DNA from 2 places in the Streptomyces sp. NPDC086835 genome. Region 2 is predicted to be linked to the other one. Evidence: predicted binding sites of a transcription regulator. Region 2 holds the regulator's gene; the other holds the start of a gene.

Region 1 (4,411 bases), on a different contig from region 2:
GAGCACGACCTCGCCACAGGATCCCTCCCGTCGGTCGAGGGTGACAGGGGCGTCTGCGGCAGGGAACGGCATGGCTCTCGACCTCCGGGCGGCTGTGCGGGACGACACGGATCGCGCCCCATCTTGGCCGGGCCCATGTGAAGGGGACAAACCGATCGGGCGGCCACGGGGACTGGCCCGCCCGCGTGGGCTGCGGGGCGCTCAGGCCGGCCGGTGGTACAGGCTGACCAGCGGTGCGTGGGTGTGCCAGCCAAGGGACTCGTAGAGCGCCCGGCCGTCCGGTGTGCCGCCCAGTACGCCGACGCGGGCTCCGTGGTCGAGGGCGGCGTTGTGGAGCGTGTGCATCACCAGCCGGCCGAGGCCCTTGCGGCGGTGCTCGGGGGCGGTCTCCACCTGGTCGACGACGGCCGTGCGCCCGGTGGGGGCGATCTGGGCGCGTGCCGCGAACGAACCGTCGGGTCCCACGACCAGGGCCCGCACGACACCGCCGCGCGTCCAGGTCCTCAGCGTGTAGCCGGCGGGCACGGTGGTCGGGGTCCGGCGCAGCTCGGTGGACATCAGCCAGCCGGGCTCGTCGACGGCCCACTCGGGGCCCGCCCATTCGAGGACGCGGTCGGGATCGGCGAAGACCTTCAGCCAGACCGTCGGCGCGGCCACCTCTGCGGCGACCTTGCGCACGGTGGCCTCGTCGTCCGCGGTGAGGACGTGGCGGGTGGCGTGCTTGACCTGGCCGACGTCCACCGTGAAGCCCCAGGGTCTGGGCACGGGGTCCGCGGCGCCGCGCGAGACGACCCAGCCGTGGACCCAGGCATGGACGATTTCCGCGGTCGACCGGAAGGGCATCCGGGAACTCCTCAAGCGAGTCGGTAATAGATGCTGTCCTGCGGTGGTCATTACATAATGCGGTGCCGGGCGATCGCGAGCCGATTTCGGGGTGACGTAGGTCACGGGGGCGCTCACGGCGCCGGCCGCGCCGCCTTGGTCCCGTGAACCGCTGTGTACTCCGCGGTCAGCCACGGCCCGAGCTCCTCGACGAGCGTGCGGATCACCGCCTCGTCCGGGGTCGGGCTGCGGGCGGCCGCGGCGGCCGCCCGCATCTGGGCGGCCCGCTGCGGGTAGTGGCCGGCGAACAGCTCCGCCGACGCCTCCAGATCGCTGGTCCAGCCGCCCCACGGGGGCATGACCAGCGTGAAACCCGACCGTACGAGCCGCCGCGCGGCCGTCCGGCACAGGGTGCGCCGGTCGGTGTCCGTCACGGCGGCCCGCAGCCGGGCTTGCCAGCGCGGCAGGACGAGGGCCAGGTCACCGTTGGTCTCACGGGCCAGCAGTGAGGTGGGGTACTGGGCGGGAAGGCGGGCGGCGAGGTCCTCGCCCGTCAGCGGGGTGCACAGGCAGGAGATGAAGAAGCCCAGGTCGTACCGCTCCGCTTCGGCGAGTGCCGTCCCGGCGCCGTCGAGCAGGATGCCGGCGCCGTCGATCGCGGCGGACTCTCCGTCGAGGGCCGCCTCCGCCGCGTCGGCGTCCGTCCGGTCCCGGGCCGTGGGCTCCGCGTGCAGGACCAGCAGCAGGTCGAGGTCCGAGACGCCGGGCACGGCGGTGCCGCGCGGAATGCTCCCGTAGAGATAGGCGCTGTGCAGCCTGCCGTCCGAGAAGCGGCCGGCGATCTCCCTGCGGGCGGCGGCCACCACCGGTGCGAAGGCCGGGGTCACGCGGTCGAGCGCACCCTCGCGTGCGATGGTCCCGTCCGGGTTCAGCCCTTTGCTCTCCATCGGGTCACTGTCGCCCGTGTCGCGCCCTGTCGCCCACCGGATTTCGCCGATCGCTCACAGCGAACACCGGCCGGGGAACAATCAAGGGCTCATAACCATTGAGTCGATACAGCTCAACTTGACTGCCTAAGGGGAGATCATGGCTGCCGATATCAAGGCGAACTCACCGCTCACACTGCCCGTCCTGCCGCTCGACGACGAGGTCGTGCTGCCCGGCATGGTCGTGCCGCTCGACCTGTCCGACACCGAGGTGCGGGCAGCGGTCGAGGCCGCCCAGGCTGCCGCCCGGCCCTCCGGCAACAAGCCGAAGGTGCTGCTCGTTCCCCGGGTCGACGGCACCTACGCCGCGACCGGTGTGCTCGGCACCGTCGAGCAGGTCGGCCGGCTCTCCGACGGCGACCCCGGTGCGCTGATCCGCGGCGTCGGCCGCGTCCGCATCGGCGCCGGCACCACCGGACCCGGCGCGGCCCTGTGGGTCGAGGGGACCGTGGTCGAGGAGACCGTGCCCGACCCGCTGCCCGGCGCGGTGACCGAACTGGTCAAGGAGTACAAGGCGCTCGCCACCGACTGGCTGAAGAAGCGCGGCGCCTGGCAGGTCGTCGACCGCGTGCAGCAGATCGACGGCATCTCACAACTCGCGGACAACTCCGGCTACTCACCCTTCCTGACCACGGCCCAGAAGATCGAGCTGCTGGAGACCAGTGACCCGGTCGCCCGGCTGAAGCTCGCCACCGAGCAACTGCGCGAGCACCTCGCCGAGCAGGACGTGGCCGAGGCCATCGCCAAGGACGTCCAGGAAGGCGTCGACAAGCAGCAGCGCGAGTTCCTGCTGCGCCGTCAGCTCGACGCCGTACGCAAGGAACTGCGCGAGCTCAACGGCCAGGACGGCGAGGACGAGTCCGACGACTACCGGGCCCGCGTGGAGGCGGCCGACCTGCCGGAGAAGGTCAGGGAAGCCGCGCTCAAGGAGGTCGAGAAGCTCGAACGGGCCTCCGACCAGAGCCCCGAGGGCAGTTGGATCCGCACCTGGCTCGACACCGTCCTCGAACTGCCGTGGAACGAGCGTACGGAGGACTCGTACGACATCCAGGGCGCCAAGGCCGTGCTGGACGCCGAGCACGCGGGTCTGCAGGACGTGAAGGAGCGGATCACCGAGTACCTGGCGGTGCGCAAGCGGCGCGCCGAGCGGGGGCTGGGCGTGGTCGGCGGGCGGCGCGGGGGCGCGGTGCTCGCGCTCGTCGGCCCGCCCGGTGTCGGAAAGACCAGCCTCGGCGAGTCCGTGGCGCACGCCATGGGACGCAAGTTCGTCCGCGTCGCGCTCGGCGGCGTACGGGACGAGGCCGAGATCCGCGGCCACCGGCGTACGTACGTCGGCGCGCTGCCCGGCCGGATCGTGCGTGCGATCAAGGAGGCCGGCTCGATGAACCCGGTCGTCCTGCTCGACGAGATCGACAAGGTCGGCTCCGACTTCCGCGGCGACCCCGCGGCGGCCCTGCTCGAGGTCCTCGACCCCGCGCAGAACCACACCTTCCGCGACCACTACCTCGAGGTCGAGCTCGACCTCAGCGACGTGGTGTTCCTCGCCACCGCCAACGTGCTGGAGGCCATCCCGGAGGCGCTGCTCGACCGTATGGAGCTGGTGCGCCTGGACGGCTACACGGAGGACGAGAAGGTCGTCATCGCCCGTGACCACCTCGTGCCGCGCCAGCTGGAGCGGGCGGGACTCGAGGCCGGTGAGGTGACGCTCGACGACTCCGCGCTGCGCAAGCTGGCAGGCGAGTACACCCGTGAGGCCGGTGTGCGGAACCTGGAGCGGTCCATCGCGCGGCTGCTGCGGAAGGTCGCCGCGCAGCACGAGCTGGGGGACCGGGACCTGCCGTTCACCGTCACCCACGAGGAGCTGCGCGGGCTCATCGGCCGGCCCCACCACGTGCCCGAGTCCGCCCAGGACCCGGCCGAGCGCCGCACCGCGGTGCCCGGCGTGGCCACCGGGCTCGCCGTGACCGGCGCGGGCGGGGACGTCCTGTTCGTGGAGGCGTCGCTCGCCGACCCGGAGACCGGCGCGGCCGGACTGACCCTGACCGGTCAGCTCGGTGACGTGATGAAGGAGTCCGCGCAGATCGCGCTGAGCTTCCTGCGTTCGCACGGCGCCGAACTGGAGCTGCCGGTCGCCGACCTGAAGGACCGGGGCGTGCACATCCACTTCCCGGCGGGCGCGGTGCCCAAGGACGGGCCGAGCGCGGGCATCACCATGAGCACGGCGCTCGCGTCGCTGCTCTCCGGACGCCAGGTGCGTACGGACGTGGCGATGACCGGCGAGGTCTCGCTCACCGGCCGGGTGCTGCCCATCGGTGGCGTGAAGCAGAAGCTGCTCGCCGCCCACCGGGCGGGCATCACCACGGTCGTGATCCCGAAGCGGAACGAGCCCGACCTGGACGACGTCCCGGCGGAGATCCTCGAGAAGCTCGAGATCCACCCGGTGACCGACGTCCGGCAGGTGCTCGAGATCGCGCTGTCCTCGGCGGACGTGCCGGTGACCGCGGCGGCCTGACCCGTGCGGCACTGAGGGGCCCGGAGGGTGGTGATCCACCTCCGGGCCCCTCCGTCTGCCCCTCGGCCGCCGCACCGGGGCTCTTCGCGGG
Region 2 (4,411 bases):
AGCGACGCGAGGATGCGCTCCGCCCCGGAGCGTACGGCGGCCTGGTCCGCGTCGACGGCGGCCAGCAGATCGGTGATGTTCTCGTTGTCCTGGCCCTCCAGCAGGGCGAGCAGAAGGTGCGCCGGGGTCAGGTCCGGGTGTCCGCCGGACACTGCCCTGCTGGTGGCGGCGTTGATCGCGTCCCGGCTCTTGTTGGTCAGCTCGGCGTCCACGTGCGCATCTCCTCCTTGCCGAATGGACCGGTTGCCTCAATTATGACTTGGACAACGTGCATAAAGTTGAGTCTATTCCACTCAGGGTGCTGTCCGACAGAGCCCGGAGGTAGGTTCCGCCCCATGGCCATCGACCCTCGCAACCCCGGCGCGTCCTACCTCAGCTTCTGGCGTGATCACCACATGTGCACACTGACGACCCCGCGGCCGGACGGCACTCCGCACGTCGTCGCGGTGGGAGTCACCTACGACCCCGAGGGCGGCTTCGCCCGGGTGATCACCAACAAGAACAGCCGCAAGGTCGCGAACGTGCTGGCCGCCGGCCCGGAAGGGGCGCGGGTCGCGGTCTGCCAGGTGGACAGAGGCCGCTGGGCGACGCTGGAGGGCGTCGCGACGATCCGCACGGAGGCGGAGGTCGTGGCGGACGCGGTGAGCCGTTACGCGGAGAGGTACGGACGCACCCCGGCCCCGAATCCGGACCGGGTGGTCATCGAGATCGCTCTCACGCGCGCGATGGGCCGGGCATAACCGGGCCGGGCGCCGGACATGTTTCCGGGCAGCACAACGGCGCCATCGTGTTTCAGGTCCACGATGGCGCCGCTGTGTGGGGGAAGCACCTGAGCGATTTGAAACGACGGGGGAATCGCTCAGGCACTGCGGGGGGTGGCGGTGGTGTCCGGCTCGGCCAGCTGATGCTCACGCTGGTCGAGATTGACAAAAATCATGCCGTACCGGATGGCACAGCGGACTGGCTGAGGAGCCCCTCGGGGCCGGCGAAGACAGCGGTAGGCACGGACATCCTCGTCCTCCTCGCGCGCGACGACGATCGGCTCACCGAACAGGGTGACCATCAACGAGTCGCCACGGTGCGGAATCGCCGTGACGAGGTCGATGAAATGCCACCCGGACCTGTAAGCCGTCGCCATCTCCCGCCGGAACACGCGATCATCCGGCGGGATGGTCATGCGCCCGCGCCCGCGTCCACGGGAGCGGTCTCCCACGTGAGTTCGTCGGCCCCCGCGATCACCGCGCCCGCCGGCTCCGACTCCCAGGTCGGCTCACCGGCGATCACCGTGTGCGCCGGCTCGGACTCCCACGTCGGCTCACCACTCGTCCCTAGAACACTGAACGCGGCTGCGGCAACAGCAAGTGCGCCAAGTATGCGAAGCGTCCTGTTCATGGAGGATCTCCACCCCATTCTGTCCAATACCCTCCCCCCGCGTCTAAGACGATGTCTCACACCGAATGCTTCCACCAGCGACCACAGGCATCATGTTCCTGTAATTCAGGACCCTGAGGGGGTGTCAAATGGCGTCGAACAAGAACAATGTCGGGCATAGCCACAGTGCAGGCGAACTATGCGAAGCAGGGAAGAATCTCTACGCAACGGCACTGCGTACCGGCCAGGTTTCCCGGTCAGAGGCCGAGAGCGCACCCTGCCTGCTGGATCTCGCCCTGCTGCGCCCCGATCCCGACGACGCCGGCTGGCTCCGCCCGGTCCCGCCGTCACTCGCACTCAACCAGCTGATTCACCCCATCGAAAGGGAGATCCAGGAGCGCCGGCAGCTCGCCCTGTCCATCGTCGGCACGTTCGAGCCGTTCATGACCCTGACCGCCCAGGACCTGTCGACCAGACACGCCATCACCGTGCTCGAGGGCCTGGGCCTCATCAACGCCGCGCTGGACCGGGTCACCGCCGAATGCGCCGAGGAACTCCTCACCGTCCAACCCGGCAGCGGACGGCGCCCGGACACCCTGGAACACGGTCTGCGCCGGGCCGAGCCGCTGCTGAAGAACGGCGTGAAGATGCGCACGCTGTACCAGCACACGGCCCGCCACCACCCCTCGACATTGGCCTATGTCGAACGGGTCAGTCCCTACGGCGTGGAGGTCCGCACGCTCGAGGAGATCATCGACCGTCTGATCATCGTCGACCGCAAGGTGGCCTTCGTCCCCGCCCGCAGCGACCGGCAGGTCGCCCTGGAACTGCGCCACGAAGGGCTCGTGCGCTACCTCGTGGGCGTCTTCGAGCAGTTCTGGCTCCACGCCACACCGTGGGAGGAGCAACTGTCGTACGCGCCCGAGCTGGACGGCATCACCAGCGTGCAGCGCTCCATCGCCAAACTGCTCGTCGAAGGGCACGTCGACGACTCCATCGCCCGCCGCCTCGGGATGAACGTGCGCACCTGCCGCGCCCACATCGCCAAACTGAACGCCACGCTCGGCAGCGGCAGCCGCGCCCAACTCGGCTACCTGATCGCCCAGTCGGGAATCCTGGACGAGAGCCGCTGAATCCGCCCGGGCAGACGTGAAGGGCCGGGAGGCGCTTGCCTCCCGGCCCTTCAGGCGTCCGTGACGGCCTGGGCCGCCCCGGACGCGGGGCGTGCGACTACTCCGACCGCTTGGGCCGCCAGACGACCAGCGCGCTCGCCTGCTGGACGTCCTGGTACGGCACGAGATCACGCCGGTAGGAAGCGTGCACCTGCGCCTCGCGCTGCTGCATCGCCGCCGCCGCGCCGTCGAGGGCCGACGACAGCTCCGCGACCCGCTGCTGCAGAGCCGCGACCTGGTTCTCCAGTTCGATGATCCGCTTGATGCCGGCCAGGTTGATGCCCTCGTCCTGCGACAACTGCTGCACCGTACGGAGCAGTTCGATGTCGCGGGCCGAGTAACGCCTGCCGCGGCCGGCCGTGCGGTCGGGCGAGACGAGACCCAGCCGGTCGTACTGCCGCAGCGTCTGCGGGTGCAGGCCCGACAGCTGCGCGGCGACCGAGATGACGTACACCGGAGACTCGTCGGTCAGTTCGTACGGGTTGCGACTGCGCCCCGACCGGTCCATATCAAGCTCCCTTCGCGGCCTGGAACAACTCCGCCCGCGGATCCTCGTCCGCGGTGGCTTCGCGGTAGGCCTCCAGCGCTTCCCTGGCCTTGTCGCCGAGCTCGCCCGGCACGGCAACCTCGACGGTCACCAGCAGGTCGCCGCGGGTGCCGTCCTTGCGGACGGCGCCCTTGCCGCGGGCCCGCATGGTGCGCCCGGCGGGCGTGCCGGCCGGCAGCTTCAGCGTGACCGGCGGGCCGCCGAGCGTGGGCACCCTGATCTCGCCGCCGAGCGCAGCCTCGGTGAAGGAGACCGGCACCGTGACGGTGAGGTTGTCGCCCTTGCGGCCGAAGACCGGGTGCGCGTCGACGTGGACGACGACGTACAGGTCGCCGGCCGGGCCGCCGCGCTCGCCGGGAGCGCCCTTGCCGCGCAGCCGGATCCGCTGCCCGTCGGAGACACCCGCCGGGATGCGGACCTGCATGGTGCGCGACGAGCGGGCCCGTCCGCTGCCCTTGCAGACGTCGCACGGGTCCTGGGCGATGAGCCCGCGGCCCTTGCAGTCCACGCACGGGTCGGTCAGCGAGAAGGAACCGCTGCCGCCGCGGGAGACCTGGCCGGTGCCCACGCAGGTCGGGCACACCCGGGGCGTGCCGTTCTTGTCACCGGTACCGGAGCAGGCCTTGCACGCGGCGGAGCTGGACATCCGCAGCGGGACCGTGGCCCCGTCCACCGCCTCGGTGAAGCTGAGCGTCACCTCGGACTCGATGTCCTGGCCGCGGCGCGGCTGGGTGCGCGTGCCGGGGCCGGCGCCCCGGTTGAACAGGCCGCCGAACACGTCCCCGAGGCCGCCGCCGAAGCCGCCGGCCTGGCCGCCGGGGGCGCCTCCGAAGAGGTCGCCCAGGTCGAAGTTGAAGGTGCCGCCGGGACCGCCGGCGCCCGGAGCACGGAAGCCGCCGTTGCCGAACAGGGCGCGGGCGTCGTCGTACTCCTTGCGCCGCTTCGGGTCGCCGAGGATGTCGTTGGCCTCGGAGATCTCCTTGAAGCGCTCCTCGGCCTTGGCGTCACCCTTGTTGGCGTCCGGGTGGAACTCGCGGGCGAGCTTCCGGTACGCCTTCTTGATCTCGGCCTCTGTGGCGTCCTTGGGGACGCCGAGAACCTTGTAGTAGTCCTTCTCGACGAAGTCCTTCGTGCTCATCGACGTCCCTCCTTCCGGACGTTTCCTGCGTCAGCCCTCCTCGGGGCCACCGCTCTCCTCGTCGGCCGACTTCTCTTCCTTCTGTGCCGCGGGGGCCGCGCCCGGCTGGGGCTCGGCCACCGCGACCCGCGCGGGGCGGATCGTGCGCTCGCCGATGCGGTACCCCGGCTGGAGCACGGCGAC

Evidence for each region. The regulator HspR, encoded in region 2, represses chaperone genes until heat shock. The targets are predictions, from matches to a motif close to TTGAGNNNNNNNNNCTCAA.
Region 1: a site for HspR is predicted at 1,868-1,886, ahead of lon (endopeptidase La). Genes of this name have one in related genera too.

What each region holds. Positions count from the first base shown of each region.
Region 1 covers NZ_JBIVAU010000002.1:815,171-819,581, forward strand. The annotation lists gene ACIPJI_RS09845 (spermidine synthase) at 1-72, opposite strand, end outside; gene ACIPJI_RS09850 (GNAT family N-acetyltransferase) at 202-843, opposite strand; gene ACIPJI_RS09855 (nucleotidyltransferase domain-containing protein) at 957-1,769, opposite strand; gene lon (endopeptidase La) at 1,909-4,320, shown strand.
Region 2 covers NZ_JBIVAU010000012.1:227,698-232,108, forward strand. The annotation lists gene clpB (ATP-dependent chaperone ClpB) at 1-212, opposite strand, end outside; gene ACIPJI_RS32135 (pyridoxamine 5'-phosphate oxidase family protein) at 336-740, shown strand; gene ACIPJI_RS32140 ((2Fe-2S)-binding protein) at 860-1,177, opposite strand; gene ACIPJI_RS32145 (hypothetical protein) at 1,174-1,392, opposite strand; gene ACIPJI_RS32150 (helix-turn-helix transcriptional regulator) at 1,521-2,504, shown strand; gene ACIPJI_RS32155 (heat shock protein transcriptional repressor HspR) at 2,602-3,051, opposite strand; gene dnaJ (molecular chaperone DnaJ) at 3,053-4,228, opposite strand; gene grpE (nucleotide exchange factor GrpE) at 4,259-4,411, opposite strand, start outside.